Regions from separate parts of the Streptomyces sp. NBC_01723 genome, predicted to be linked through region 2. Evidence: predicted binding sites of a transcription regulator. Region 2 holds the regulator's gene; the other holds the start of a gene.
What was found. Region 2 encodes HrcA, which represses chaperone genes, less so after heat shock. Its sites were predicted from a motif close to TTNGCACTCNGNNNNNCNGAGTGCNAA; they were not measured.

Region 1 (14,638 bases), 1.1 Mb from region 2:
ACCACCGGCGACGATGCCCTCCTCGACGGCCGCCTTCGCGTTGCGAACGGCGTCCTCGATGCGGTGCTTGCGCTCCTTGAGCTCGACCTCGGTGGCGGCACCGGCCTTGATGACGGCCACGCCGCCGGCCAGCTTCGCCAGGCGCTCCTGGAGCTTCTCGCGGTCGTAGTCCGAGTCGCTGTTCTCGATCTCGGCGCGGATCTGGTTGACGCGGCCGTTGACCTGGTCGGTCGAGCCGGCGCCGTCGACGATGGTGGTCTCGTCCTTGGTGATGACGACCTTGCGGGCGCGGCCCAGGAGGTCCAGGGACGCGTTCTCCAGCTTGAGGCCGACCTCCTCGGAGATGACCTCGCCGCCCGTGAGGATGGCGATGTCGCCGAGCATGGCCTTGCGGCGGTCACCGAAGCCCGGGGCCTTGACTGCGACGGACTTGAAGGTGCCGCGGATCTTGTTGACCACCAGGGTCGACAGGGCCTCGCCCTCGACGTCCTCGGCGATGATCAGCAGCGGCTTGCCCGACTGCATGACCTTCTCCAGGAGCGGCAGCAGGTCCTTGACGTTGCCGATCTTGGAGTTGGCGATCAGGATGTACGGGTCGTCGAGCGACGCCTCCATACGCTCCATGTCGGTGGCGAAGTACGCCGAGATGTAGCCCTTGTCGAAGCGCATACCCTCGGTGAGCTCCAGCTCCAGACCGAAGGTCTGGGACTCCTCGACGGTGATGACGCCTTCCTTGCCGACCTTGTCCATGGCCTCGGCGATCAGCTCGCCGATCTGGGTGTCGGCGGCGGAGATGGAGGCCGTGGAGGCGATCTGCTCCTTGGTCTCGACGTCCTTCGCCTGCTCCAGCAGGGCGGCGGAGACGGCCTCGACGGCCTTCTCGATGCCGCGCTTCAGAGCCATCGGGTTGGCGCCGGCCGCGACGTTGCGCAGGCCTTCCCTGACCAGGGCCTGGGCGAGAACGGTCGCGGTGGTCGTACCGTCACCGGCGACGTCGTCCGTCTTCTTGGCGACTTCCTTGACCAGCTCGGCGCCGATCTTCTCGTACGGGTCCTCGAGCTCGATCTCCTTGGCGATGGAGACACCATCGTTGGTGATCGTGGGGGCGCCCCACTTCTTCTCGAGGACGACGTTGCGGCCCTTGGGGCCGAGCGTCACCTTGACGGCGTCCGCGAGCTGGTTCATGCCGCGCTCGAGGCCGCGCCGTGCCTCCTCGTCGAACGCGATGATCTTGGCCATGTGAAGTGGTCCCTCCAGGACTGGGGGTGATTCCTTCGGACCGCGCCCGCGCCCGCGACGGACGGCTCGCCGACCTCGTGGTTCCTTCCCCACCCGGCCTGCGGGCCTCACCGACCCGGTCCTTCGTTGTCACTCTCACCTTCAGAGTGCTAACGCCAATGATTAGCACTCGACCCCATCGAGTGCAAGCGGCTCTCGGGGATCGGGGCGCCCGCTCAGCCACCCGTGAACACTCGGGCGCACCCTCGTCCGGGCAGCCCGAAGGGCCCGCACCTCCGGGGAGGTGCGGGCCCTTCGGAGAAGAACCGTTTGTTTGCGGTGGCCGAACGTCTCAGGCGCTGAGGCGAACCATGTCGGCCTGCGGGCCCTTCTGACCCTGCGAGATCTCGAACTCGACCCGCTGGCCTTCTTCGAGGGTGCGGTAGCCGTCCATCTGAATCGCGCTGTAGTGGACGAAAACATCCGCACCACCGTCGACCGCGATGAAGCCGTACCCCTTCTCCGCGTTGAACCACTTGACGGTGCCCTGAGCCATGCCTAACTCCCCTATTACTGGCCCTTGCACAGATCCGCACTTCGCGGACCCGGGTCAGACCTCACCCCCCACGACTGGGGGCGTGCGCCGGAACGCGTCGACCGCGGCTGAATGTATCTGTCCAACTGCCGTCTGCAACAGGGCAATCGAACGAGAAATCTGGACGTACCCGGTCCGGAATATGACGAGCTTTCCCCTGAATGTGGGTCAAGTCGGGGCACGCAAAAGTCACAAAAGCCGCGAAACACACCCACAATTTGGCTACTTCTTGTCGGGTGGGCGGCAGGAATTCAGGGTTCCCGATGTCTTGATCGGGAGCGCGTTCCCCAACTCTACCGCGCTCAATCCAATGGAATTGCCCCCTCCGCTTCTCTCACGGAGGGGGCAATTCGATGAACTCTGCGTCACCGCGATTACCTGCGGTAACGAACGAGTGGATCAGCCGCCGGCGACCGCCGGGATGATGGAGACGCCCGCGCCGTCCGGGGTCGCGGTCTCCAGGCCCTGCTCGAAGCGCACGTCGTCGTCGTTGACGTAGACGTTGACGAAGCGGCGCAGCTTGCCCTGGTCGTCCAGGACGCGGGCGGCGATGCCGGTGTGGTTCTTCTCCAGGTCGGAGATGACCTCACCCAGGTTGGCACCCTGGGCGTCGACCTCGGCCTTGCCGCCGGTGTAGGTGCGCAGGATGGTCGGGATGCGAACGGTCACGCTCATGCGAGGCCAGCCTCTCGGAAGGAGTCCAGGTTGGGGCGGATGGTCGCGGTCAGGCCGGTGCCGGCCACCGCGTCCAGGGTCTTGAGGCCGTCGCCGGTGTTGAGGACGACCGTGGTCAGCGACGGGTCCAGCACACCGCTCTCGACCAGCTTCTTCGTGACGCCGACGGTCACGCCGCCGGCGGTCTCCGCGAAGATGCCCTCGGTCCGGGCGAGCAGCTTGATCGCGTCCACGACCTGCTCGTCGGTCACGTCCTCCACCGCGCCGCCGGTGCGGCGCGCGATGTCCAGGACGTAGGGGCCGTCGGCGGGGTTGCCGATGGCCAGCGACTTGGCGATGGTGTCCGGCTTCTGCGGGCGCACGACGTCGTGGCCCGCCTTGTACGCCGTGGACACCGGCGAGCAGCCCTCGGCCTGGGCGCCGAAGATCTTGTACGGCTTGTCCTCGACCAGACCGAGCTTGATCAGCTCCTGGAGCCCCTTGTCGATCTTCGTGAGCTGGGAGCCGGACGCGATCGGGACGACGATCTGGTCGGGCAGCCGCCAGCCGAGCTGCTCGCAGATCTCGTAGGCGAGGGTCTTGGAGCCCTCGGCGTAGTACGGCCGCAGGTTGACGTTGACGAAGCCCCAGCCCTCGCCGGCCGGGTCGCCGATCAGCTCGGAGCAGAAACGGTTCACGTCGTCGTAGTTGCCCTGGATGCCGACCAGCTCGCCGCCGTAGACGGCGGCCATGACGACCTTGCCCTGCTCCAGGTCGTGCGGGATGAACACGCAGGAGCGGAAGCCGGCCCGGGCGGCGGCGGCGCCGACGGCGCCGGCCAGGTTGCCGGTGGAGGAGCAGGAGAGGGTGGTGAAGCCGAAGGCGCGGGCGGCCTCCAGGGCCTGGGCGACGACACGGTCCTTGAAGGAGTGCGTCGGGTTGCCGGAGTCGTCCTTGACGTAGAGACCGCCGGTGACGCCCAGCTCGCGGGCCAGGTTGTCGGCCTTGACCAGCTTGGTCCAGCCCGGGTTGATGTTCGGCTTGTCGGCCACGTCGGCGGGGACGGGCAGCAGGGGGGCGTAGCGCCAGATGTTCGCGGGGCCCGCTTCGATCCGCTTGCGCAGCTCCTCGGTGTCGTAGGCCGAGAAGTCGTAGGCGATCTCCAGCGGGCCGAAACACTCCTGGCAGGCGAAGAGCGGGCCGAGCGGGACCCGGTGGCCGCACTCCCGGCAGCTCAGCGCGGCGGCGGGGCCGAGGTCGACCGTGGTGTCGGTGGCGCCCGGGGTGTTCGTGGAGGTTTCGGCAGTCTGCACAGCCATGGAGGCGAGGCCCTTTCTCCTCATCTTCCTCACGACGCATCTCGCCGTGAGACGGATTTGGCACCTTCCCTAGTCGGGAGCCTCGCCACGTCCGTGTGACAAGAACCGACTGGAGGGTTGCCGGGGCTTCATCGGGCCGTATCCCTCTGCCCCTCTGGATGAGCGGTATGAAGTTGTTTCTCGCTGGTACACGCGGCGACCCCCGGCATGCGGTGGTCCTGCGCGTTGTTCAAGACTGTAACCGAAGGCCAGGACGGTTGAGATAGTCGTCCGTACCGCGAGATGGATCACAAAGGAGCCCGGGACCGTGCTGGAAGAAGTCGAGCGCTGGCTGAGCGCGCGTTCCTGGTCCGCCGGGGACCGGCCGATCCGGCAGCTGCTGGCCGCCAAACAGGCCACCGGGCAGACGGTCAGCGTGGTGCTCCCGGCCCTCGACGAGGAGGCGACGGTCGGCGAGATCGTCACGGTGATCCGCCGCGAGCTGATGGAGCGGGCGCCGCTCGTCGACGAGATCGTGGTCGTGGACTCCGGGTCGAGCGACCGTACGTCGGCGGTGGCCGCGGCGGCGGGCGCGCGCGTCGTGCACCGCGACGCGATCCTGCCGCGTGTCCCGGCGGTGCCGGGCAAGGGCGAGGTGCTGTGGCGTTCGCTGCTGGTCACCGGCGGCGACCTCGTCTGCTTCGTCGACGCCGACCTGCGCGAGTTCTCCGCCGATTTCGTCTCCGGGATCGTCGGCCCGCTGCTCACGGAACCGGACGTGCAGCTCGTCAAGGCGATGTACGACCGCCCCCTCGGCACCACTCCCGGCCAGGGCGGCCGGGTCACCGAGCTGGTGGCCCGCCCGCTGCTCAACCTGCACTGGCCGCTGCTGGCCGGCTTCGTGCAGCCGCTCGGCGGCGAGTACGCGGCCCGCCGCTCCCTGCTGGAACGGCTCCCCTTCCCCGTCGGCTACGGCGTCGAGCTGGGCATGCTGGTCGACGCCCTGCACCTGGTCGGCCTGGACGCCCTCGCCCAGGTCGACGTCGGCGTCCGCATCCACCACCACCAGGACGGCCAGGCCCTGGGCCGCATGTCCGCCGCGATCTACCGCACCGCCCAGCTCCGCCTGGCCCGCGGCCACCTGGTCCGCCCGACCCTCACCCAGTTCGAACGCGGCCCCTCGGGCTTCGAGCCCCGCAACCACGCCGTGGACACGGAGGAACGGCCACCGATGAGGGAGATCGCGGAGTACGCGGCGCGGCGGGTGGCGTGATCGGCCCTCTGTGGTGTGCGACCACGTTTGAGTATTTCGGGGCCGGGCTAGGTTGAGGCGTATGGCTTCAACCTTCGGTGCTGCTCAGGTGCTGGTCGCCTCCAATCGGGGGCCGGTCTCGTACGAGGTGGGTGAGGACGGGGCGCTGCGCGCGAAACGGGGTGGTGGCGGGCTGGTCTCGGGGTTGTCGGCCATCGGGCCGGACGCGGGTGCGCTGTGGGTGTGCTCGGCGCTGGGCGACGGCGACCGCGAGGCGGTGCGGCGCGGGGTCGGCGAGGACGGCGTCCGGATGCTGGACGTGCCGGCCGACGTGCACGCGGACGCGTACAACGGGATCGCCAACTCGGTGCTGTGGTTCGTGCACCACATGCTCTACCAGACGCCCCTCGAGCCGGTCTTCGACGCGGAGTTCCGGCGGCAGTGGGCCTCCTACGAGGCGTACAACCGGGCCTTCGCCGAGGCGCTGGCCGAGGAGGCCGCCGAGGGCGCGGTCGCGATCGTGCAGGACTACCACCTGACGCTGGTGCCGGGGATGCTGCGCGAGCTGCGGCCGGACCTCAGGATCGGTCACTTCTCGCACACGCCGTGGGCGCCGGTCGACTACTTCCGGCTGCTGCCGGACGACATCGCCGAGCAGGTGCTGCGCGGCATGCTCGGCGCCGACCGGCTCGGGTTCCTCACCCGGCGCTGGGCGGACGCGTTCACCGCGTGCTGCGACGCCCTGGTGGGCGGGCTGGGCTCCACGGAGACCGGCGTGCACGGGCTCGGGGCGGACGCGGACTTCCTGCGGAAGCGGTCGCACGAGGCGGACGTGGACGAGCGGATGGCGGCCCTGCGGGAGGAGATCGGCGAGGGCCGCCGCACGATCGTGCGGGTGGACCGGACCGAGCTGTCCAAGAACATCGTGCGCGGGCTGCTGGCGTACCGGGAGCTGCTGGCGACGCGGCCGGAGTGGCGCGAGCGGGTGGTGCACGTCGCGTTCGCCTACCCCTCGCGGCAGGACCTCGCCGTGTACCGCGACTACACGGCCGAGGTGCAGCGGGTCGCGGACGCGGTCAACGAGGAGTTCGGCACGGCGGACTGGACGCCGGTAGTGCTGCACGTGAAGGACGACTTCGCGCGGTCGCTGGCGGCGTACCGGCTGGCCGACGTGGCCCTCGTCAACCCCGTGCGGGACGGGATGAACCTGGTCGCGAAGGAGGTGCCGGTCGTCTCCGACGAGGGGTGCGTGCTGGTGCTGTCGCGGGAGGCGGGGGCGTACGAGGAGCTGGGCGAGGACGCGGTGGTGGTGAACCCGTACGACGTGTCCGGGACGGCCGAGGCCCTGCACACCGCCCTGTCCGTCCCCCCGGCGGAGCGTGCCGAGCGCTCGAAGCGGCTGGCCGCGGCGGGCACGGCGCTGCCTCCGGCGCGGTGGTTTCTCGAGCAGTTGGAGGCGCTGAGGTCTTGACGGCGGGTGCCGGGGGGTGGGTGTTGGTGGCCCGGCGTGCGGGGCGCCGCCTGCGCCCACCCGTGCCGCCCCAGGCGGCACGCGTGCCCGCAGACGGCGGCGGGGGGGGGGAGCTACGCGAGGCGCGCGGCCAGGGCGCGAAGGAGTCGCACCACCCCCGTCGGGCCGTCGACCACCAGGTCGGCGCTCTTGTGGAGGTCCGGGACCTCGTCGCTGCCGCTGCAGACGAGGAGGCCCGGGGTGCCCTCGGAGCGGAGTACGTCGACCGCCGCGAAGGCGGGGAGGTCGCCGAGGTCGTCGCCGGCGTAGAGGACGGACGCGGCGTCCGTGTCCCGGACGTACGCCCGTAGCGCGGCGCCCTTGTCCATGCCGGGTGGGCGCAGTTCGAGGACCATGCGGCCCGGTTCGACGATGAGGCCGTGCCGGGAGGCCAGGTCGGTGAGGGGGACGCGCAGGACGTCGAAGGCGGCCTGCGGGTCGGGGGCGCGGCGGGTGTGGACGGCGACCGCGTGGCCCTTCTCCTCGGTCCAGGTGCCCTCCCCCGCCCCGGACCGCTCCAGCAGGGCCGGCAGCTCCGCGCGGACGGCGGCGACACCGGGATGCGGTTCGGGCGTGGTGAGGGTGCCGGTGGCGGCGTCCCAGCGCTCGGCGCCGTAGTGGCCGAGGACGACGAGGTGGTCCAGGCCCGGGACGTCCGCGAAGCCGCCGTGCCGGACGGCGACCTCGGCCGGGCGGCCGGTGATCACCGCGACGGCGGCGACCTTAGGGGCGAGGGCCGCGAGCGCCGGTACGGCGTCCGGGTGGGCCCGCGCCCGGTCGGGGTCGGCGACGATCGGGGCCAGCGTGCCGTCGAAGTCCAGTGCGATCACCGCACGGCCGGGGTCGGTGAGGAGCGCGTCGAGCCCCGCGCGTCCGGCCGCCGTCGAGGGGGTCGGCAGGCGGTCCGGGGAGTCGGCACGGGTGGAGTCCTGGTGGCTTCCCATACCGCGAACCTATCCCGCCGGCGCGGACGGCAACCTCGTCGCCGCCTCACCGCTCCGAGCGGCGGGACTCCCGTATCCGGCGGAGGCGGTTGACCGTGACCGGGTCCGTGGCCAGGGCGCGGGGGTCGTCCAGGAGGGCGTTGAGGAGCTGGTAGTAGCGGACGGGGGCCAGGCCCAGCTCCTCGCGGATCGCGCGTTCCTTGGCGCCGGGGCCGGGGAAGCCGCGGCGCTCCAGTGCGAGGATGCCGCGCTCCCGCTCGGCCAGCTCTCCCAGGTCCATGTGAGGCACCGTAGCGCCCGCCACCGACAGCGCGGCCCGCGAGGGCCTGTCGCGAAAGCCCTACTCCGCGCTGCCCACCCGCATCGCGGTCGCCTGTATCTGGGCGAGCACCTCCTGGGGGCTGCCGCCGGGGGCGACCGCCTGGCCGATCCGCTTCTTGACGTCCGCGCTGACCGAGGCCCAGGAGGTCTTGCCGACCGGGTACAGCTCGGAGAGCAGCAGTTCGTCCAGGAACGGCTTGAGGTTCCTGTCCTCGGCCGCGGTGCTCATGACCTGGGACGCGGAGGTGGTCACCGGCAGCAGGTCGTACTCGCGGGAGAAGTCGAGGACGTTCTCGTCGCTGTAGACGAAGTCGAGGAAGTCGCCGATCTCCTCCTGGTGGCCGTTCTTCTTGAAGGCCGTCATCCAGTCGGACACACCGAGCGTGTTCTGGCTCTCCCCGTCGGCGCCGGGGGTCGTCACCATGCCGTACTTCACGCCCTTGTCGGAGGCCATCTTCATCAGCGAGGGGTGGCCGTTGAGCATGCCGACGTCGCCGTTGGCGAAGGCGGCGAAGGCGGCGGCGCGGTTGAGCTTGCCGGGGGCGACCGGGCCGGTGAGCCCCTTGGCGACCAGTTCGTCGCGCAGCCAGGTGAACGTGGTGACGTTCTGCGGCGAGTCGACGGAGTACGTGCCGAGGTCGTCGGTGTAGCCGCCCCCGCCGCTGAGCATCCACTGCATGGTCTCCGCCTGCGCCTCCTCGGCGCCCAGCGGCAGGGCGTACGGGTACTTCACGCCCTTCGCGTCGAGCGCCTCGGCGGCGTCGGCGAGGTCGTCCCAGGACTTGGGCGGGGTGACGCCGGCCTCGGCGAAGAGGGTCTTGTTGTAGAAGAGCACGCGGGTGGAGGCCGCGAAGGGCAGCCCGTACTGGACCCCGTTGACCTGGCCGGCGCCCGCGAGCTGGGAGACGAAGCCGGCCTGGACCGGGATCGAGAGCACGTCGTCGGCGGCGTAGAGCAGGTCCTTGTCCGCGTAGTCGGAGTACGCGCCGATCTGCGCCATGTCGGGCGCCTCACCGGCGTCGACCATCTCCCGGACCTTCCGGTCGACGTCGTTCCAGGAGTAGACGTCCACCTCCACGTGCACGTCGGGGTTCTTGGCCTCGTAGGACTTGACCAGCTCGTCCCAGTAGTTCTGGGAGCTGTTGTCCTTGCTGTCGCCGTAGTCGGCGGCGACCAGCTTCAGAGTCACCTCGCCGGAGTCGCCGGTGAGGCCGCAGCCGCCGAGGACCGCCGTCATGCCCAGTGCGGACACCACCGCGATCGTTCCTGTCCTACGCCGCTGCACCTGAATCCCCAACCCTGTGCCTGTTCGTTTAACGGATTAAGGTCTACACCACGGCAGTGGACTAGACCTCTCCCGGGTCAACGGGCCACACTGTCCCCGTGAGACATGTCATCGCCCTCGATGTGGGCGGCACCGGGATGAAGGCCGCCCTCGTCGGGTCCGGGGGCGAGCTGCTGCACCGGGCCCGCCGGGCCACCGGCCGCGAGCGCGGGCCCGAGGCGGTGGTCGCGGGCATCCTCGACTTCGCCGCCGAACTGCGCGCCCACGGCGCCGACCGGTTCGGCGAGCCCGCCCGCGCGGCCGGCGTGGCCGTCCCCGGCATCATCGACGAGGAGCACGGCACCGCCGTGTACGCGGCCAACCTCGGCTGGCGCGACGTACCCCTGCGGGCCCTGCTCGGCGACCGGCTCGGCGCCGTCCCCGTCGCCCTCGGCCACGACGTGCGCGCCGGCGGGCTCGCCGAGGGACGGATCGGGGCCGGACAGGGCGCCGACCGGTTCCTGTTCGTGCCGCTGGGCACCGGCATCGCGGGCGCCATCGGCATCGACGGCCGGGTGGAGTCGGGCGCCCACGGCTTCGCGGGCGAGATCGGCCACGTCGTCGTGCGGCCCGGCGGCATCCCGTGTCCGTGCGGGCAGCGCGGCTGCCTGGAGCGGTTCGCGTCCGCGTCGGCGGTCAGCCAGGCGTGGGCCGCGGCCTGCGGCGACCCGGCCGCGGACGCCGCCGACTGCGCCAAGGCCGTCGAGTCGGGCGACGCCCGCGCGCTCGCGGTCTGGCAGGACGCCGTGGACGCGCTGGCTGACGGACTGGTCACCGCGCTCACTCTGCTGGACCCGCGCGTCCTGATCATCGGTGGCGGCCTCGCCGAGGCGGGGGAAACCTTGTTCACACCGCTGCGGGACGCCGTGCGGCGGCGCGTCACCTTCCAGAAGCTGCCGGAGATCGTCCCCGCGGCGCTGGGGGACACCGCCGGCTGCCTGGGTGCCGGGCTGCTCGCCTGGGACCTGCTCGACACCGAACCGACCGGCACCACCCCCACGACCGCGACTCCCCCGGAGGTAACCACCTGATGGCCCCAAGCAAGGTTCTCGCCGGTGCCCGGGTGGTACTGCCCACCGGGACCGTGGACGACGGCCGCGTGATCGTCGAAGGCACCCGGATCGCGGACACGGCGCCCCCCGGCGCGGAAGTGCTCGACCTGTCGGGCCACTGGGTGGTGCCCGGCTTCGTCGACATCCACAACCACGGCGGCGGCGGCGCCTCCTTCACCGGCGGCACGCCCGAGGACATCCTCAAGGGCGTCGAGACCCACCGCCGGCACGGCACCACCACGGTGGTCGCCTCCGCCGTCACCGGCGACCTGGACTTCCTCGCCCGGCGCGCCGGGGTGCTCGCCGAGCTGGCCCAGCAGGGCGACATCGCCGGCATCCACTTCGAGGGGCCGTTCATCTCCCCGTGCCGCAAGGGCGCGCACGACGAGCAGCTGCTGCGGTACCCCGATCCGGCCGAGGTCCGCAAGCTGGTCGACGCCGCCCACGGACACGCGAAGATGGTGACGCTGGCCACCGAGCTGCCGGGCGGTCTGGACTCCGTACGGCTGCTCGTGGAGCACGGCGTGATCGCGGCGGTCGGGCACACGGACGCCACGTACGAGCAGACGGTCCAGGCCATCGACGCGGGCGCCACGGTCGCCACCCACCTCTTCAACGCGATGCCGCCGATGGGCCACCGCTCCCCCGGCCCGATCGCCGCGCTCCTGGAGGACGAGCGGATCACCGTCGAGCTGATCAACGACGGCACGCACCTGCACCCGGCCTCACTCCAGCTGGCCTTCCACCACGCGGGCGCGGACCGGGTCGCCTTCATCACGGACGCGATGGACGCGGCCGGCTTCGGCGACGGCCGCTATCTGCTCGGCCCGATGGAGGTCGAGGTCGCGGACGGGGTGGCCCGGCTGGTGGAGGGCGGCTCGATCGCGGGCTCCACGCTGACCCTGGACCGCGCCTTCAAGCGGGCGGTGACGGTCGACGGGCTGCCCGTCGGGGACGTCGTCACGGCGATCTCCGCCAACCCGGCCCGGCTGCTCGGCCTCGGCGACCGGATCGGCTCCCTGGAGCCCGGCAGGGACGCCGACCTGGTGGTGCTGGACGACGCCTTCGACGTGCGGGGCGTGATGCGGCACGGCGCCTGGGTGGTCGAGCCCCAACTGGGCTGATCCGACGGGGGGACTGGGCCGACCGCCGTCCGTTTGGCATGATCGTGTCTTCGGAAAACATCTCCGGGACACACGGCCGGAGGCGATCGGGGGAGGTCGGTACCGGTGATCCTCACCGTCACGCTCAACACCGCTCTCGACATCACCTACCGGGTCCGGTCCCTGCGGCCGCACGCGTCCCACCGGGTCACCGACGTGACGGAGCGGGCCGGCGGCAAGGGGCTGAACGTGGCCCGGGTGCTGGCGGCCCTCGGGCACGAGGTGACGGTCACCGGTTTCGCGGGCGGCACCACCGGCGGCGTCGTACGCGACGGGCTGGCCGGCGTGCGCGGGGTGGCCGACGCGCTGGTGCCGGTCGCCGGGGCCACCCGGCGCACCATCGCCGTCGTCGACGAACGCACCGGCGACACCACCCAGCTCAACGAACCGGGCCCGGCCGTCGCACCCGCCGAGTGGAACGCCTTCCAGGACACGTACGAGGAACTGCTCGCCGGCGCCTCCGCGGTGGCGCTGTGCGGCAGCCTGCCGCCGGGCGTCCCGGTGGGCGCCTACGCCGGTCTGGTGCGGTCCGCGCGCGCGGCGGGCGTGCCGGTGCTGCTCGACACCAGCGGGGAGCCGCTGCGGCGGGGCGTCGCCGCCCGGCCGGACCTGATCAAGCCGAACGCCGACGAACTGGCCGAGCTGACCGGCTCGCACGAGCCGCTGCGGGCCACCCAGGCGGCCCGGCGCCGCGGCGCCCGCTCGGTGATCGCCTCGCTGGGCGCCGAGGGGCTGCTCGCGGTGACCCCGGAGGGCCGCTGGCGGGCCGCGCCGCCCGCCCACGCGCACGGCAACCCGACCGGCGCGGGCGACTCGGCGGTCGCGGGCCTGCTCTCCGGCCTGGTCGAGCACCTGCCCTGGCCGGACCGGCTGGCCCGCGCGGTCGCCCTGTCCGCAGCGACGGTCCTCGCCCCGGTGGCCGGCGAGTTCGACCGGGCGGCGTACGAGGAGCTGATCGGGCGGGGGGTCGCGGTGACGGCGGAGGCGGGCGCGGCGTGATCCCCCGAGGGGGCGGCTAGTCGGTCGAGAGCGAGAACTGGTCGAAGGCCACGTCGCACTTGTTGCCCTCGTTGCACGCGAGCTCAATCGTGTTGGTGCCCTTGGTGAGGTTCACGTTGGCCCAGGTGGTCTGCCAGCCCTTTTCCCAGTCGCCCTGAGGCGTGCCGCCGAAGTTCTTCATGTTCAGCGGGCGCGAGCTGGCCTTCCCGTTGATCACCAGAGTGGCGTCGGCGTCCACCCCGGGGATGCCATAGCGCACGTTCAGGCGGTAGCTGCCGGCCTTCTCGATGCCGTTGACGGTCCAGGTGACCTTGGCGCCGACCTGGTTGAAGCCCGTGACGTAGACACCGCCGTCGGCCTCCGCGCCCTTGACGTCCGAGGCGGTGGTCACCCCGGGTGACAGGCGCAGGGTCTTCGCGTCGACCCCGGGAAGCTCGACCTCCTCCTCCGCCCCGTCGCTCGCGGACGCGCTCGGCTCGGTGGTCTGGGACTGGCCGGCGGTGGGGTCGCCGCCCGCCTCGTCGCCGCCCTTGTCGTCGTCCGAGCCGCTGCTCGTCATGGCGACGGCGATGCCGATCACCACGGCGGCGACCACGGCGACCGCGCCGATCAGCAGGCCCTTGGTGTTGGGGCCGCGGCGTCCGCCGCCCCCGCCGTGCCCGGACTGCTGGGAGCCGGTGTGAGAACCGCCACCCCCGCCGGGGAACGTCTCCGGCGCGGCGTAATGCGCGTTCGGCTGCCCGTAGGCGCCCTGCTGCGGCGGGGCGGCCTGGCCGTGGGCGGCGGTCTGGACGCCCTGGTGCTGTGGCGCCCCGTACTGCCGTGTACCGACGGGACGCACCCGGTTGACGGAGTTCGGGTAGCCGTAGCCACCGGACGGCGGCTGGGCCCCGTTGGCCTGCCCGTCGGCGTAGAGATAGCCGAAGGGGTCGTCGTCCTCGGGCGTGCTCGCGCCGTTGTTGCCGGGCGTCATCCCTTGGTCTCCTAACCAGATGCGGTGCGTTGCGGTACAGGTGTGAGATGGCGAGCCTACCCGCTCGAGCTGACCCAAACGGGTGACTCAGACCGCATCAGCGCGCTGACCTGGTGATCATCCGGCTCGGCGGTGCTGTTTGGGACGAGATCGTTTCTCGACGTACATCCGTTCGTCAGCTGACTTCAACACCTCGTCCGCCGTCATGCCGCAGTGTGCCCATCCGATGCCGAAACTGGCGCCCACGCGGACGGCCCGGCCCTCGGCCCGGATCGGCTGGATGATCTCGTTGCGCAGGCGTACGGCGAGGTCCTGGGCGTCGGCGCGGCCGAGACCGTTGGCGAGGATCACGAACTCGTCGCCGCCGAGCCGGGCCACCGTGTCGCCGTCGCGGACGCCGCCGCCGAGCCGGCGGGCGACCTCGATGAGCACGGCGTCACCCGCGTTGTGCCCGAACCGGTCGTTGATCGACTTGAAGCCGTCCAGGTCGCAGAAGAGGACCGCGAGGCCCTTGGTGCCGTCGTCCCGGCCGTCCTCGGGGGCGACCGCGTGCACATGGTGGTCATAGGCCCCGTACGGCTCGGCGGGCGCGCTGAAGTCGAAGGTGTGGCCGCCGGAGTCGAAGACGGCGGGATGCCCGTAGGCGGCGTCCATCGCGTCGGCGATCGCCGCGTGCGAGGACTGCGGGCGCTGGCAGAGCCGGGCGGCCAGGCGGGAGCGCAGTTCGGCGGAGTTGGGCAGCCCGGTGAGCGAGTCGTGCGAGGCGCGGTGGGCGAGCTGGAGCTCGCGGCGCTTGCGTTCCTCTATGTCCTCGACGTGGGTGAGCAGGAAGCGGGGCCCGTCGGCGGCGTCGGCGACGACGCTGTTGCGCAGCGAGACCCAGACGTAGGTGCCGTCGCGGCGGCCCAGGCGCAGCTCGGCCCGGCCGCCCTCGGCGGAGGTGCGCAGCAGGGTGCCGATGTCCTCGGGGTGGACGAGGTCGGAGAAGGCGTAGCGGCGCATCGCGGAGGCGGGGCGGCCGAGGAGGCGGCAGAGCGCGTCGTTGGTGCGCAGGATCCGGCCGTGCTGGTCGCCGCCCATCTCGGCGATGGCCATGCCGGAGGGGGCGTACTCGAAGGCCTGGCGGAAGCTTTCCTCGCTGGCCCTGAGCGCCTGCTGGTCGCGCTCCAGGCGGACCAGGGCGCGCTGCATGTTGGAGCGGAGCCGGGCGTTGCTGATGGCGATGGCGGCCTGGAAGGCGTACATCTGCAAAGCCTCGCGGCCCCAGGCGCCGGGGCGGCGGCCGTTGCGCGGCCGGTCCACGGACAGGACGCCGATCAGCTCGCCGCTGTTGCC
Region 2 (14,638 bases):
TCGATGCGGATCATCGCGTCCTGGCCGCGGCGGGTGCGCGAGCGCGGCCCGCGCTGCGACGCCGTACCGAAGAACGCGTCCATGATGTCCGAGAAGTTCCCGAAGCCACCCGCGCCGAAGCCGCCGGCGCCGCCGCCGGCGGCCTGCGAGAGCGGGTCGCCGCCGAGGTCGTAGACCTGCTTCTTCTGCGGGTCCGACAACACCTCGTAGGCGGCGTTGATCTCCTTGAACCGCTCCTGGGTCTTCGGATCGGGGTTGACGTCCGGGTGCAGCTCGCGAGCGAGCCTCCGGAACGCCTTCTTGATCTCGTCCTGGGACGCGTCGCGGCGCACGCCGAGTACGGCGTAGTAGTCCGTGGCCACCTACGACTCCGCCAGGATCTGTCCGACGTACCGTGCCACTGCGCGTACCGCTCCCATCGTTCCCGGGTAGTCCATGCGGGTCGGTCCGACCACGCCGAGCTTGGCAACCGCCTCGCCGCCCGAACCGTAGCCCACCGACACGACGGACGTGGAGTTGAGTCCCTCATGGGCGTTCTCATGACCGATTCGCACGGTCACGCCCGGATCCTTCGCCTCGCCGAGCAGCTTGAGGAGCACGACCTGCTCCTCGAGCGCCTCCAGCACCGGCCGGATCACCAAGGGGAAGTCGTGCCCGAAGCGGGTCAGATTGGCGGTGCCGCCGATCATCAACCGCTCCTCGTTCTCCTCCACCAGCGTCTCCAGGAGAGTGGAGAGCACGGTGGAGACCGTACCGCGATCCTCGGCCTCGAAGGCATCCGGCAGTTCCTCGACCAGACCCGGCACGTCGGTGAAACGACGGCCCGCGACCCGGCTGTTGAGCCGCGCGCGCAGATCCGCGAGGGACGCCTCGCCGAACGGCGCCGGACAGTCGACCATCCGCTGCTCGACCCGGCCGGTGTCCGTGATCAGCACCAGCATCAGGCGCGCGGGCGCGAGGGCCAGCAACTCCACGTGCCGCACGGTCGAGCGGGTCAGCGAGGGGTACTGCACGACGGCGACCTGCCGGGTCAGCTGCGCGAGCAGCCGCACCGTGCGGGCCACCACGTCGTCGAGGTCGACGGCGCCCTCCAGGAAGTTCTGGATGGCGCGCCGCTCGGGCGCGGTCATGGGCTTGACGCCGGCCAGCTTGTCGACGAACAGGCGGTAGCCCTTGTCGGTCGGGATGCGCCCGGCGCTGGTGTGCGGCTGGGCGATGAACCCCTCGTCCTCCAGGGCCGCCATGTCATTGCGCACGGTGGCCGGGGAGACTCCGAGGTTGTGCCGCTCGGTGAGGGCCTTGGACCCGACCGGCTCCTCGGTGCCGACGTAGTCCTGGACGATGGCGCGCAGTACCTGGAGCCTGCGTTCACTGAGCATCCGCGCACACCTCCAGAAGTCGTCCGCCCGCTGCCCTGCCGGTCCGTCCTGGCACTCACGGCGCGCGAGTGCCAGACTTCCCCGGCCCAGTGTACGGCCGTGGGGTACGCCCCCGGCAAGGCCGGGGCCACGCCGACGTGCGGCGGGACCGTGTGGCGATAGCGTCGTGGCCGTGACGGTGACTTGGGAAGACCTGGGATGGGAGCGGGTGGCGGCCGGGGTGGGCCGGTGCCGGCTGCCGGGCTGGGACTGCACGGCAGGGCTGGTCCTCGGCACGGACGCGGTGCTGGTGATCGACGCGGGATCGAGCCTGGGCGAGGGCGCCCGGTTGCGCGCGGGGGCGCAACGGCTGGCCGGGCACCGTGTGACGCATCTCGCGCTGACCCACCCGCACTTCGACCACGTCCTCGGCGCCGCGGCGTTCGCGGGCGCGGAGGTCTACGGCGCGGTGGGCACCGACGCGGTGTTCGCGCCGGGCGGACACGGGCGGGAGGCGCTGCGCGCGGACGCGGTGGCGGAGGGGCTGGACGAGCGGCGGGCGGAGGAGGCGGTCGACGCGCTGGTCCGCGTCCCGCACGAGGTCTGCGGCGAGCGGACGCTCGACCTGGGCGGCGGGCGGCAGGTCCTGCTCGCCAACGTGGGCCCCGGGCACACCGGCCACGACCTCGCGGTGCTGGTGCCGGGCGACCCGGAGGTGGTGTTCTGCGGGGACCTGGTCGAGGAGTCCGGCGAACCGCAGGCCGGCCCCGACGCCGTACCGTCGCACTGGCCCGCGGCCCTGGACCGGCTGCTCGACCTGGGCGGCGCGGACGCGCGGTACGTCCCCGGTCACGGAGCGGTGGTGGACGCGGCGTTCGTCCGGGCCCAACGGGATGCGCTGGCCGCACGTTTCGGCGTGTCGCACTGATCACGAACGGCGGATTCCTCGTATCGTCGGCAAAATGCGCCAGTACTCCGCCGACCTGACCCCTCCGTGGAAGAAGTCGCAGCCCGTACCCGAGGTACCCGCCGACCCCGGCCTGGTGGTCGAGGAGCCCGGCACCGGGTTCTGCGGCGCGGTGATCGGCTGCGAGGCGGGCACGGTGACGCTGGAGGACCGCTTCGGCAAGCACCGGGTGTTCCCGATGGAGCCACGCGGCTTCCTGCTGGAGGGGCGCGTGGTGACGCTGGTACGGCCCGCGTCCGGCCCGGTACGCCCCTCCAGGACGGCGTCCGGTTCGGTCGCCGTCCCCGGCGCACGCGCCCGGGTGGCGCGCGCCGGGCGCATCTACGTCGAGGGGCGGCACGACGCCGAGCTGGTCGAGAAGGTCTGGGGCGACGACCTGCGCGTCGAGGGCGTCGTCGTGGAGTACCTGGGGGGCGTGGACGACCTGCCGTCGATCGTCGCGGACTTCGCCCCGGGGCCGGACGCGCGGCTCGGCGTCCTGGTCGACCACCTGGTGCCGGGTTCGAAGGAGTCCCGCATCGCGGAGGCGGTGACGGGCGAGCACGCCCTGGTCGTCGGCCATCCCTACATCGACATCTGGGAGGCGGTGAAGCCGTCGTCCGTGGGGATCGACGCCTGGCCGCGGGTGCCGCGCGGGCAGGACTGGAAGACGGGCGTGTGCCGGGCCCTGGGCTGGCCCGCCGACAACACCGGGGCGGTGTGGCAGGCGATCCTGGCCCGGGTCGGCTCGTACAAGGACCTGGAGCCGGAGCTGCTGGGCCGGGTGGAGGAACTGATCGACTTCGTGACCGCGTAGCTCTCAGGCCGTGTCCGGCCGCACGTCAGGCCCTCCGGCGTCCGAGGAGCGGGGGCCCGGGGGCGGAGCCCCCGGGTCGGGGCGGGGCGGGGCGGGGGCGCAACAGACTGGTCAGTCCACCAGGTCCCGCACCACCGCGTCCGCCAGCAGCCGCCCGCGCAGCGTGAGAACCGCGCTCCCCGCCGCGTAGGGGCCCTCCTGGAGGAGCCCGTCGGACAGCGCCCGCCGGGACGCCGCGAGCCCCTCCTCCCGCAGCAGCCCGAGAGGCACCCCCTCCCGCAGCCGCAGCTCCAGCAGGACGCGCTCCACACGCCGGTCCTCGTCCGTGAGGATCTCCCGTCCGGCGCCCGGCGACTTCCCCGCCGCCAGCGCACCGGCGTACGCCCCGGGGTGCTTCACGTTCCACCAGCGCACGCCGCCCACGTGGGAGTGGGCTCCCGGCCCCGCGCCCCACCAGTCGGCACCCCGCCAGTACAGCTCGTTGTGGCGGCAGCGGCCGGCGTCGGAGGTGGCCCAGTTCGACACCTCGTACCAGTCGAAGCCCGCCGCCGAGAGGGTCTCCTCGGCGATCAGGTACCGGTCGGCGTGCACGTCGTCGTCGGTCATCGGGACCTCGCCGCGCCGGATGCGCCGGGCGAGCCGGGTGCCCTCCTCGACGATCAGGGCGTACGCCGAGACGTGGTCGGGTCCGGCGCCGAGCGCGGCGTCGAGGGAGGCCCGCCAGTCGTCGTCGGACTCACCGGGGGTGCCGTAGATCAGGTCGAGGTTGACGTGGTCGAATCCGGCGGCGCGGGCCTCGGCGACGCAGGCCTCGGGGCGGCCGGGGGTGTGCGTGCGGTCCAGGACCTTCAGGACGTGCTGCCGCGCGCTCTGCATGCCGAAGGAGATCCGGTCGAAGCCGCCCTCGCGGAGGGTGGCCAGATAGGCGGGGTCGACCGACTCGGGGTTGGCCTCCGTCGTCACCTCCGCGTCCGGCGCGAGGCCGAACTCGTCGCGGATCGCGCCCAGCATCCGCACCAGGTCCCCGGCGGGCAGCAGGGTGGGGGTGCCGCCGCCGACGAAGACCGTGCGGACCTCGCGCGGGTCGTCGCCGAGCACCTTGCGGGCCAGGCGGACCTCGTCGACGAGTGTCCCGGCGTAGTTGTCGCGGGAGGCGAGGACGCCGCCGGTGCCGCGCAGCTCGGTCGCGGTGTAGGTGTTGAAGTCGCAGTAGCCGCAGCGGGTCGCGCAGTACGGCACGTGCAGGTAGAAGCCGAGGGGGCGGTCGGCGGCCCCGGCGAGCGCGGACGCGGGCAGGGCACCGTCGGCGGGGACGGGTTCGCCGTCGGGGAGTGCGGAGGGCATGCGTTCCATTGTCCCGTACGGGAACGGTTGCCCGTCCTGCGGCCGCTCGGCCCGCGGCGACCCGGCCCGCCGCTACTCGGCCTGGAGCACCAGCAGCGCCAGGTCGTCCTCCGGGGGCCGGGGCCCGAACTCGTGCACCAGACGCCGGATGCGCTCGGCGACCAGTTCGGCGTCAAGACCCGCGCACCCGGCGAGCGCCGCGGCCAGCCCGTCCCCGTCGTCGAACTGGCGGGAGCCGCTGCGCCGCTCGGTCACCCCGTCCGTGACGCAGAGCAGGGTGTCGCCGGACCGCAGCTCGAAGGTCTCGCTGGCGTACGTGGCGTCCTCGACGACGCCGAGCAGGGTCTGCGGCGCGGCGACCGCGCGCACCGCGCCGTCGGGCCCGAGGAGCAGCGGCAGCGGATGCCCGGCGGAGGCGAGGGTGCAGCGGACGCCGTCCTCGAAGGGTTCCAGTTCGCCGTAGAGCAGGGACAGGAAGCGGGTCTGCGGTCCGTCGCCCGGGGCAACCGGTGGTCCGCCGACGGCAACCAGGGCGCGGGCGGCGGCGTCCGCGGCCTCGGTGGCGTCGTCGAGGAGGAGCTGGTTGAGGCGGTCGAGGACGTCGGGAACGCCGTACTGCTCGCGGGCGAGCAGCCGCAGCCACGGCCGGGCGAGGCCGATGACGACGGCGGCCTCGGGGCCCTTGCCCTGGACGTCGCCGACGGCGAAGCACCAGCGGCCGTCGCCGGCCGGGAAGAGGTCGTAGAAGTCGCCGCTGGGGCCGCCCTTGTCGCAGGGCTCGTAGACGAGGGCGCTGCGCACGCCGGGGATCTCGGCGACGGCGCCGGGCAGCAGGCCACGCTGGAGGACGGCGCTGATGGTGGCCTGGCGCGCGTACTGGCGGGCGGCGCCGATGGCGAGCGCCACGCGGCGGCTGAGGTCCTCGACCAGGCCGGTGATCTCGTCGGGGAAGCCCGCGGTGCCGGCCCGTCCGATGATCAGGGTGCCCAACGGCCTGCCCCCGGCGACCAGGCGGTAGGCGAGCGCGGCGCCGTGCGGGCCGAGCGCCTCGGCGGGCCAGGGGTGGCCGACGGGGCCGGAGCGCCAGGGGTCGCGGGCGCGGGGCGGGTCCTTCTCCAGGGCGAGGCGCAGTTCGTCGATGTGGCCCTCACCGGCGTGCCAGACGCGGGCCAGCCGGGCGCCCACGGCCGTGCCGGGGTCGTCGCTCCAGGCGCCCCGGCCCAGGGACTCGTCCTCCAGCCACACCCCGCACCAGTCGGCGAGCCGCGGCACGACGAGCTGCCCGGTGAGCGAGGCGACCAGGTCCTCGTCGAGCTGCCCGGCCAGGAGGTCGGAGGCCTCGGCGAGGAAGGAGAGCGCGCCGCGCCCGAGCCACTCCCGGTCGCGCAGACCGCGCAGGCCGGTGCCCGGGGCGGCGTCCGGGCTCTCCCGGACCTCGTCCGGGGCGTACACCTCGATCTGCCCGGCGGTCACGGTGTCGCTCCCGGCGTCCGCCGCCGCCTCCGTGCCCGCGGCCGGGAGCCGGGCCCACACCGTCTTGGTGCCCGGCCGGTACGTGATGCCCCAGGCCTCCGAGAGCGCGGCGACCAGCCGCAGACCGCGCCCGTACTCGGAGGGGTCCTGCGGTGTCCCGTGGTCGCCGCCCCTCGGCGCGCGGGAGGGGTGGTGGTCCGTGGCCTCGACGACGAGGGTGCCCGTCTCCTCCATCCGGCAGGTGACCTCGACGTCCGTACCGGCGTGCACGACGGCGTTGGTGACCAGCTCGCTGACGGCCACCAGGACGTCGGTGGCGCGGTGCTCGGTCAGCTGTTCCGTGCCGGGCAGGCCGCGCGCGGACCAGTCGGCGAGCGCCGCCCGCACCATCGCGCGGGCGGCGCCCGGCGCCAGGGAGCTGCCGCGCAACACCACGTGCGCCCGCGCGCACTCCTGGGCGGCTGCCTCAGCGGTGTACGCGGGCGCACCGCTGGTGCGGAAGGCGGTCTCCCGCTGCGTCGGAATGGCCCCCATGGACGTCTCCCCGGGCAGTTCGTGCGAGGTGCTCGCAGTCGATGCCGACAGAGTGACAGACCGGCCCCGTTCATAAGCACGGAGTTACCGAAGTCGGCCGTCATGGGTGAGATCCGTGCTACGCGAACGCTCGGACACCGCCGGGAAACGGACGGTTCCGAGCATCCGCCACGGAGCCAGGGGCGCTCACGCCTCGCGCGAGCCCTCGTACATCTCCTCGATCAGGTGCTTGTACTCCCGCTCCACGACCGGCCGCTTGAGCTTGAGGCTCGGGGTGATCTCGCCGTGCTCGACGTCCAGGTCGCGGGGGAGCAGGCGGAACTTCTTGATGGTCTGCCAGCGCTGGAGGCCCTCGTTGAGCTGCTTGACGTAGCCGTCGACCATCTCCACCGTCACGGGCGCCGCCACGATCTCCGCGTACGGCTTCCCCTCCAGGCCGTTCTCCTTGGCCCACTCGGTGATGGCGATCTCGTCGAGGGAGATGAGCGCGGTGCAGAAGTTCCGGTCGGCGCCGTGCACCAGGATGTTGGAGACGTAGGGGCAGACCGCCTTGAACTGGCCCTCGACCTCGGCGGGCGCGATGTACTTGCCGCCGGACGTCTTGATGAGGTCCTTCTTGCGGTCCGTGATCCGCAGGTAGCCGTCGGCGGAGAGTTCGCCGATGTCGCCGGTGTGGAACCAGCCGTCGGCCTCCAGCACCTCCGCCGTCTTCTCGGGCAGCTTGTGGTAGCCCTCCATGATGCCGGGGCCGCGCAGCAGGATCTCGCCGTCGTCCGCGATGCGCACCTCGGTGCCGGGCAGCGGCTTGCCGACCGTGCCGGTGCGGTAGGCCTCGCCGGGGTTGACGAAGGACGCGGCGGAGGACTCGGTGAGGCCGTAGCCCTCGAGGATGTGGATGCCGGCGCCGGCGAAGAAGTAGCCGATCTCGGGGGCGAGGGCGGCCGAGCCGGAGACGCAGGCCCGCAGGCGGCCGCCGAACGCCTCGCGGATCTTGGCGTAGACGAGCTTGTCGGCGACGGCGTGCTTGGTGCGCAGGCCGGCGGGCGCGCTCGCGGTGCCGGTGCGCTTGAAGTTGTCCTGGGTGACCTTGGCGTACTCGCGGGCCACGCCGGCGGCCCACTGGAAGATCTTGTACTTGGCCCCGCCGCCCGCCCGGGCCTTGGCGGCGACGCCGTTGTAGACCTTCTCGAAGATGCGCGGCACGGCCGCCATGTAGGTCGGCTGGACCACCGGCAGGTTCTCGATGATCTTGTCGACGCGGCCGTCGACCGCGGTGACGTGGCCCACCTCGATCTGGCCCGAGGTCAGCACCTTGCCGAAGACGTGCGCGAGCGGCAGCCACAGGTACTGCACGTCGTCTCCGCTGACCAGGCCGGTCGCGGCGATGGCCTTCGCCATGTACGACCAGCAGTCGTGCGGGAGCCGTACGCCCTTGGGCTTGCCCGTGGTGCCCGAGGTGTAGATGAGGGTGGCGAGCTGGTCCTTGGTGAGCGCGCCGACCCGCTTGACGACCAGCTCGGGGTCCGTCTCCAGGCGGGCCGCGCCGCTGCGCTCCAGCTCGTCGAGGGTGAGGATCCAGTCCTCGGTGGTGTCCGCGCCGGTCGCGTCGATCACCACGACGTGGGTGAGTTCCGGCAGCTCCGCCCGCTTCTCCCTGGCCTTGGCCAGCTGCGCGGCGTCCTCCGCGATCAGCACGCGGCTCTCGGAGTCGGAGAGGATGTACGCCGACTCGTCGGCGTTGGTCTGCGGGTAGACGGTGGTCGTCGCCGCGCCCGCGCACATGATGCCGAGGTCGGCGAGGATCCAGTCCAGCCGGGTGGAGGAGGCCAGCGCGACGCGCTGCTGCGGCTGCACGCCCAGCTCGATCAGGCCGGCCGCGATCGCGTAGACCCGTTCGGCGGCCTGGGACCAGGTCAGCGACTTCCACGCGTCGGGGCCCTCACCCGAGGCCGACGGCACCGGGTAGCGGTACGCCTCGGCGTCCGGCGTGGCGGCCACCCGCTCCAGGAAGAGTCCCGCCACGGAGGGCGGACGGTTCTCGATCGTTGTCTGTGTGTCGCTCACGACATCCTCCGTGGGCCCGCGACGGCGCGGCCGGCTCGTGCTGGCCGGCCCAGGTGCGGCTGGTTCAGGTGCGGCTGATTCACTCTCGGGCGGTGTTCGGGCGTGGCTCGGACAGTTGCCCGATCACTTGTTTAACTCACGAGTAACTACGGGGCAGGCATCAGAGTAAAGGGCGACCGGCCCCCGCGTAAGAGTCCACGCCCTGTCACTTCCTACAGACGCCCGCCCGTGACATGCGAAGGGACCCGCCGCACTTTCGTACGACGGGCCCCTCGGAGTCCGTTTTGCCCGGACTTGGCGTGCGGTGCGGCGGTTACTTCTTGCCCTTGCCCGACCCCGCGCTGTCGTCGCTGGAGAGGACCGCGATGAAGGCCTCCTGCGGAACCTCCACGGAACCCACCATCTTCATCCGCTTCTTGCCTTCCTTCTGCTTCTCCAGCAGCTTCCGCTTGCGGGAGATGTCACCGCCGTAGCACTTGGCGAGGACGTCCTTGCGGATGGCGCGGATGGTCTCGCGGGCGATCACCCGGGAGCCGATGGCGGCCTGGATGGGCACCTCGAAGGCCTGGCGCGGGATCAGCTCACGCAGCTTGGCGACGAGCCGCACGCCGTACGCGTACGCCGCGTCCTTGTGGGTGATCGCCGAGAAGGCGTCCACCTTGTCGCCGTGCAGCAGGATGTCGACCTTGACCAGGCTGGAGGTCTGCTCGCCGGTGGGCTCGTAGTCCAGCGACGCGTAACCGCGCGTCTTCGACTTCAGCTGGTCGAAGAAGTCGAAGACGATCTCCGCGAGCGGAAGGGTGTAGCGGATCTCGACCCGGTCCTCGGAGAGGTAGTCCATGCCGAGGAGGGTGCCGCGCCGCGTCTGGCACAGCTCCATGATCGCGCCGATGAACTCGGTCGGTGCGAGGATCGTGGCGCGCACGACCGGCTCGTAGACCTCGTTGATCTTGCCCTCGGGGAACTCGCTCGGGTTGGTGACGTCGACCTCGGTGCCGTCCTCCATGATCACGCGGTAGACCACGTTGGGCGCGGTGGCGATCAGGTCGAGGCCGAACTCGCGCTCCAGCCGCTCGCGGATCACGTCGAGGTGCAGCAGGCCCAGGAAGCCGACGCGGAAGCCGAAACCGAGGGCCGCGGAGGTCTCAGGCTCGTAGACGAGGGCGGCGTCGTTGAGCAGGAGCTTGTCCAGGGCCTCGCGCAGCAGGGGGTAGTCCGAGCCGTCCAGCGGATACAGACCGGAGAAGACCATGGGCCTGGGGTCCTTGTAGCCGCCGAGCGCCTCCTCGGCGCCCTTGTGCATGCTGGTGACGGTGTCACCGACCTTGGACTGGCGGACGTCCTTCACGCCGGTGATCAGGTAGCCCACCTCGCCGACGCCGAGGCCGTCGGCGGCGAGCATCTCCGGTGAGTTGGTGCCGATCTCCAGCAGCTCGTGCGTGGCGCCGGTGGACATCATCCGGATCCGCTCGCGCTTGTTGAGCTGGCCGTCGATGACACGGACGTACGTCACGACACCCCGGTAGGAGTCGTAGACGGAGTCGAAGATCATCGCCCGCGCGGGGGCGTCCTTGACGCCCACCGGGGGCGGGACGTCGGCGACGACCTTGTCCAGCAGCGCCTCGACCCCGAGGCCCGTCTTGGCGGAGACCTTGAGCACGTCGTCGGGGTCGCAGCCGATCAGGTTGGCGAGTTCCTCGGCGAACTTCTCGGGCTGCGCGGCCGGCAGGTCGATCTTGTTCAGCACCGGGACGATCGTGAGGTCGTTCTCCATCGCCAGGTAGAGGTTGGCGAGGGTCTGGGCCTCGATTCCCTGGGCGGCGTCCACGAGGAGGATCGTGCCCTCGCAGGCGGCGAGCGACCGCGAGACCTCGTAGGTGAAGTCGACGTGACCCGGGGTGTCGATCATGTTGAGGATGTGCGTGCTGCTCTTGTCGTGGGTGGGGGCCCACGGCAATCGCACCGCCTGGGACTTGATCGTGATGCCGCGCTCGCGCTCGATGTCCATGCGGTCGAGGTACTGGGCGCGCATCTGCCGCTGCTCGACCACACCGGTCAGCTGGAGCATCCGGTCGGCGAGCGTGGACTTGCCGTGGTCGATGTGCGCGATGATGCAGAAGTTGCGGATCAGCGCCGGGTCGGTACGGCTCGGCTCGGGCACATGGCTGGGGATCGCGGGCACGCAGGGTCCTGATTCTTGAGGCGTCCGCAGTGTCTGCGGTCTCGGGTCGGATCGATACGTAGCCTCCATCGTCCCACGGGTGGGGAGCTGGGATGGGTTGGGGACGGCCCGAGGCCGGGTTGTGGCCGGGTCGCGGGCTGGTTGCGGCCTGGTTTTGGGGGCGCCGCGGGCCGCTGGTACTGTGGGGGGCTGTGTCTCTTGCCCTCTCAGCGCGAGGCACTCCTTCAAGAAATCATCGGTACGGGACCCTCGCGGCCTCGTGCCTGAACCTGCAAAGGCTCAATTCGTGGCGAACATCAAGTCCCAGATCAAGCGGAACAAGACCAACGAGAAGGCCCGGCTGCGCAACAAGGCCGTCAAGTCCTCTCTGAAGACCGCGATCCGCAAGGCCCGTGAGGCCGCTGCCGCGGGTGACGTCGAGAAGGCCACCGAGTACCAGCGCGTCGCTTCGCGTCAGCTCGACAAGGCCGTCTCGAAGGGTGTCATCCACAAGAACCAGGCCGCCAACAAGAAGTCGGCGCTTGCGACCAAGGTCGGCGCCCTCAAGGGCTGAACCCCTCATCTGGTCTGATCGCCGGGTGGACCCAGAGCGGGCCCTCTCTCATCCGCTCCCGTCCGGCACCCAGGATCCATGCGCGGCCTGCGTTCGCCACGCGGGCATGGATCCGCGAGCTTGATCCGAAGGCCCCGGTGGCCGTCCTTCCCCGGACGGACGCCGGGGCCTTCGGTCTGCCGTGCGCCGGGGCCTCGGGCCGGGCAGTGCGGGTGGGGGCGGGCTACGAACGTCCGCGTGAGCGTGCCGCGCGCGCGATCGTCACGACGGCCTTCTCCAGCGCGTACTCGGGATCGTCACTGGCGCCCTTCACCCCCGCGTCCGCCTCGGCCACCGCACGCAGGGCCACCGAGACGCCGTCCGGTGTCCAGCCGCGCATCTGCTGCCGGACGCGGTCGATCTTCCAGGGCGGCATCCCCAGCTCGCGGGCGAGGTCGGCGGGGCGCCCACCGCGGGCGGAGGAGAGCTTGCCGATGGCCCGCACGCCCTGCGCCAGCGCGCTGGTGATCAGCACCGGCGCGACCCCGGTCGACAGCGACCAGCGCAGCGCCTCCAGGGCCTCGGCCGCACGTCCCTCCACGGCCCGGTCGGCGACGGTGAAGCTGGAGGCCTCCGCCCGTCCCGTGTAGTACTGCCCGACCACCGCCTCGTCGATCGTCCCCTCGATGTCGGCGGTCAGCTGCGACACCGCCGAGGCCAGCTCCCTGAGGTCGCTGCCGATCGCGTCGACGAGGGCCTGGCACGCCTCGGGGGTCGCCGACCGCCCGGCGGTACGGAACTCGGAGCGCACGAAGGCCAGCCGGTCCGCGGGCTTGGTCATCTTCGGGCACGCCACCTCGCGCGCGCCCGCCTTGCGGCCGGCGTCCAGGACGCCCTTGCCCTTGGCGCCGCCCGCGTGCAGCAGGACGAGGGTGATCTCCTCGGCGGGAGAACCGAGGTAGGCCTTGACGTCCTTGACCGTGTCGGCGGACAGGTCCTGCGCGTTGCGTACGACCACGACCTTGCGCTCGGCGAAGAGCGAGGGGCTGGTGAGCTCGGCGAGCGTGCCGGGCTGCAGCTGGTCGGGGGTCAGGTCGCGTACGTCCGTGTCGGCGTCGGCGGCCTTCGCGGCGGCCACCACCTCCTGCACGGCACGGTCGAGCAGGAGGTCCTCCTGGCCCACGGCAAGGGTCACCGGGGCGAGAGGGTCGTCATTCGCAGTCTTCCTGGCCATCGCGACAAGCATCGCACGCACCACTGACAACGGACGCCCGCCGCCGGCGCCGGGTCCGGTGCGGGACTACGGCTCCTCGCGCCAGCCCTCCCACTCCCCCGCGAACTCGTCCAGCTCACCGGGGTCCAGCAGCTCCCGCTCGTCGCACAGGAGGACGAGCCACTGGGCGTCCTCGGCGTCGTCCTCGCCGGCCAGGGCGTCCCTCAGGAGCCGGGGTTCCTCGTCGAGCCCGAACCGCTCCCCGAGTGCCTGGGCCGCCTCCTCCGCAGCGTCGCGGTCGGGCAGCACCAGTACATGTCTCACATCGCTCACGGGTGTCATTGTCGGACACCGAGCGGCGGGCGCAGCGCGGGGGCGGTCAGCCCTTGGGCACGGTCTGCACGTCGAGGTCGATGCGGATGCTGGGCCCGACCACGGCGATGCCGCGGGCCAGCATCGTCTGCCAGCTCACCGTGAAGTCGTCGCGGTGCAGTTCGGTGGTGGCGCGGCAGGCCGCCCGCGTCTCGCCCTCCATGCCGTTGCCGAGCCCGAGGTACTCGGTGTCCAGCGTGACCGTGCGCGTCACGCCGTGCAGGGTCAGCGCTCCCGTGACGGCCCACCGGTTGCCGCCGCGGTGCGTGAACCGGTCGCTGTAGAACTCCAGCGTCGGAAACCGCTGCACGTCGAGGAAGTCGGCCGAGCGCAGGTGGTCGTCGCGCATCTTCACGTTGGTGTCGATGGACGCCGCGTCGATGACCACGTGCATCGCCGACCGCTCCATCTCGTCCGCGATCCGCACCGCGCCCGCGAAGGAGTTGAACCGGCCGTGGATCCGGGCCAGTCCGATGTGCCGCGCGGTGAACGCGATCGAAGAGTGCGCCGGTTCGATCTCCCAGTCACCCGGCGTGGGCAGCTCCGGCGGCTGGGCCACCTGGAGGGTCACGTCGCCGAGCGAGGCCAGCGCGTCCTCGGCGACCGTCACGGACGCCCGGTACGGCGTATAGCCCTCGGCGGAGACGGCGAGCCGGTACTCCCCGGCCGGCACCGCCGTCAGGAACGACCCGAAGGGATCCGTGCCGCCGCCGACCACCTTGCGTCCCATGCTGTCGCTGACCACGAACTCCGCGTTCGGCACCGGCTCGTGGACCGGGTCGAGGACCCGGCAGCTGAGCACCCCGGCGTCCGGCGGGGTGCTCACGGCAGCCAGGGGACCCGTCCGGTGCATCCGCTTCGTACGGCTTCCCAGCAAGCGGCCGATCATCTGCGACACCCTCTGCCCCACATCAGAATTAGTTGACGAAGCAACATTCGATCACCGATGGGGCTTTCGAGGCAACACGGGACCACTCACCCGGTATCGGCACACCGCCGGACCGGGACCCGGTCGAGCCGGATGCCGAAGTGTTCGCGGTACGCGGAGAGCACCTCCTCGTCCGTGCCCAACTCGCGCTCCTCCCGGCCGCCCTCGGGGGCCGTCGCCGTGAGCCGGCGTCCGCTGAGCGTGATCCGTCCCCCGTCCTCGGTGATCCGGGAGCAGACCGTCGACTGGAGGAAGTGCGACCGGGGAGAGGTGCTGTGCCACCACGCGCCGGACACGAAGTCGTCCAGCACCCTCGGGCGGACGTCCACCCGGTACACCGGCCGCCCCCCGCGCAGCACGTCCAGGTCGGCCGCCCGCGCCGTGGCCTCCGCCCCGCGCACCCCGGCCGCGTCCGGCCCCGCCTCCACGACCCGGAACGTACCCCCGGGGTCGTTCTGCTCCGCCCGCTCCCCGAACGCCAGCGGACCGTGACTGTGCGCCCCGAACCCGACGTCCGCCAGCCAGTCGCCCCCGTCCACCGTCCGCACCAGCAGCACCATGTGGTCGTACGGGATCCCGAGCCGGCCCCCGTCCCCGTACACCCGCGCGGCGAGCGTCGTGACCCCGTAACCGAGCGCCGCGAGCAACAAGCCGAAGAGACCGTTGAGTTCGTAGCAGAATCCGCCCCTGCGCCCGCCCACCACCTTGTCCAGCAGCCGTCCCTCCTCCAGCACGATCTCCTCGCCCAGGTGGACGGAGAGGTTCTCGAACGGCACCGTCCGCAGATGAAGCAGGTGCAGTGTGCGCAGCGCGTCGAGGGTGGGCCGCTCCGGGTACTCGGCTCCCAGACGGCGGAGATAGGCATCGACCTGTGC

Region 1: a site for HrcA is predicted at 1,402-1,428, ahead of groL (chaperonin GroEL). Genes of this name have one in related genera too.

The regions. Positions count from the first base shown of each region.
Region 1 is NZ_CP109171.1:3,662,610-3,677,247, forward strand. It holds gene groL (chaperonin GroEL) at 1-1,239, opposite strand, end outside; gene OIE75_RS16785 (cold-shock protein) at 1,571-1,774, opposite strand; gene OIE75_RS16790 (MoaD/ThiS family protein) at 2,213-2,488, opposite strand; gene thrC (threonine synthase) at 2,485-3,786, opposite strand; SAM riboswitch class I at 3,804-3,951, opposite strand; gene OIE75_RS16800 (glucosyl-3-phosphoglycerate synthase) at 4,094-5,038, shown strand; gene OIE75_RS16805 (alpha,alpha-trehalose-phosphate synthase (UDP-forming)) at 5,100-6,488, shown strand; gene otsB (trehalose-phosphatase) at 6,602-7,471, opposite strand; gene OIE75_RS16815 (DUF3263 domain-containing protein) at 7,518-7,751, opposite strand; gene OIE75_RS16820 (extracellular solute-binding protein) at 7,812-9,077, opposite strand; gene OIE75_RS16825 (ROK family protein) at 9,215-10,147, shown strand; gene nagA (N-acetylglucosamine-6-phosphate deacetylase) at 10,147-11,292, shown strand; gene OIE75_RS16835 (1-phosphofructokinase family hexose kinase) at 11,398-12,330, shown strand; gene OIE75_RS16840 (CBM35 domain-containing protein) at 12,347-13,303, opposite strand; gene cdgB (diguanylate cyclase CdgB) at 13,421-14,638, opposite strand, start outside.
Region 2 is NZ_CP109171.1:2,592,013-2,606,650, forward strand. It holds gene dnaJ (molecular chaperone DnaJ) at 1-362, opposite strand, end outside; gene hrcA (heat-inducible transcriptional repressor HrcA) at 363-1,379, opposite strand; gene OIE75_RS12110 (MBL fold metallo-hydrolase) at 1,552-2,286, shown strand; gene OIE75_RS12115 (DUF3097 domain-containing protein) at 2,321-3,121, shown strand; gene hemW (radical SAM family heme chaperone HemW) at 3,233-4,465, opposite strand; gene OIE75_RS12125 (SpoIIE family protein phosphatase) at 4,538-6,472, opposite strand; gene OIE75_RS12130 (AMP-dependent synthetase/ligase) at 6,659-8,536, opposite strand; gene lepA (translation elongation factor 4) at 8,850-10,718, opposite strand; gene rpsT (30S ribosomal protein S20) at 11,005-11,271, shown strand; gene holA (DNA polymerase III subunit delta) at 11,495-12,484, opposite strand; gene OIE75_RS12150 (hypothetical protein) at 12,551-12,796, opposite strand; gene OIE75_RS12155 (YceI family protein) at 12,843-13,724, opposite strand; gene OIE75_RS12160 (arylamine N-acetyltransferase family protein) at 13,811-14,638, opposite strand, start outside.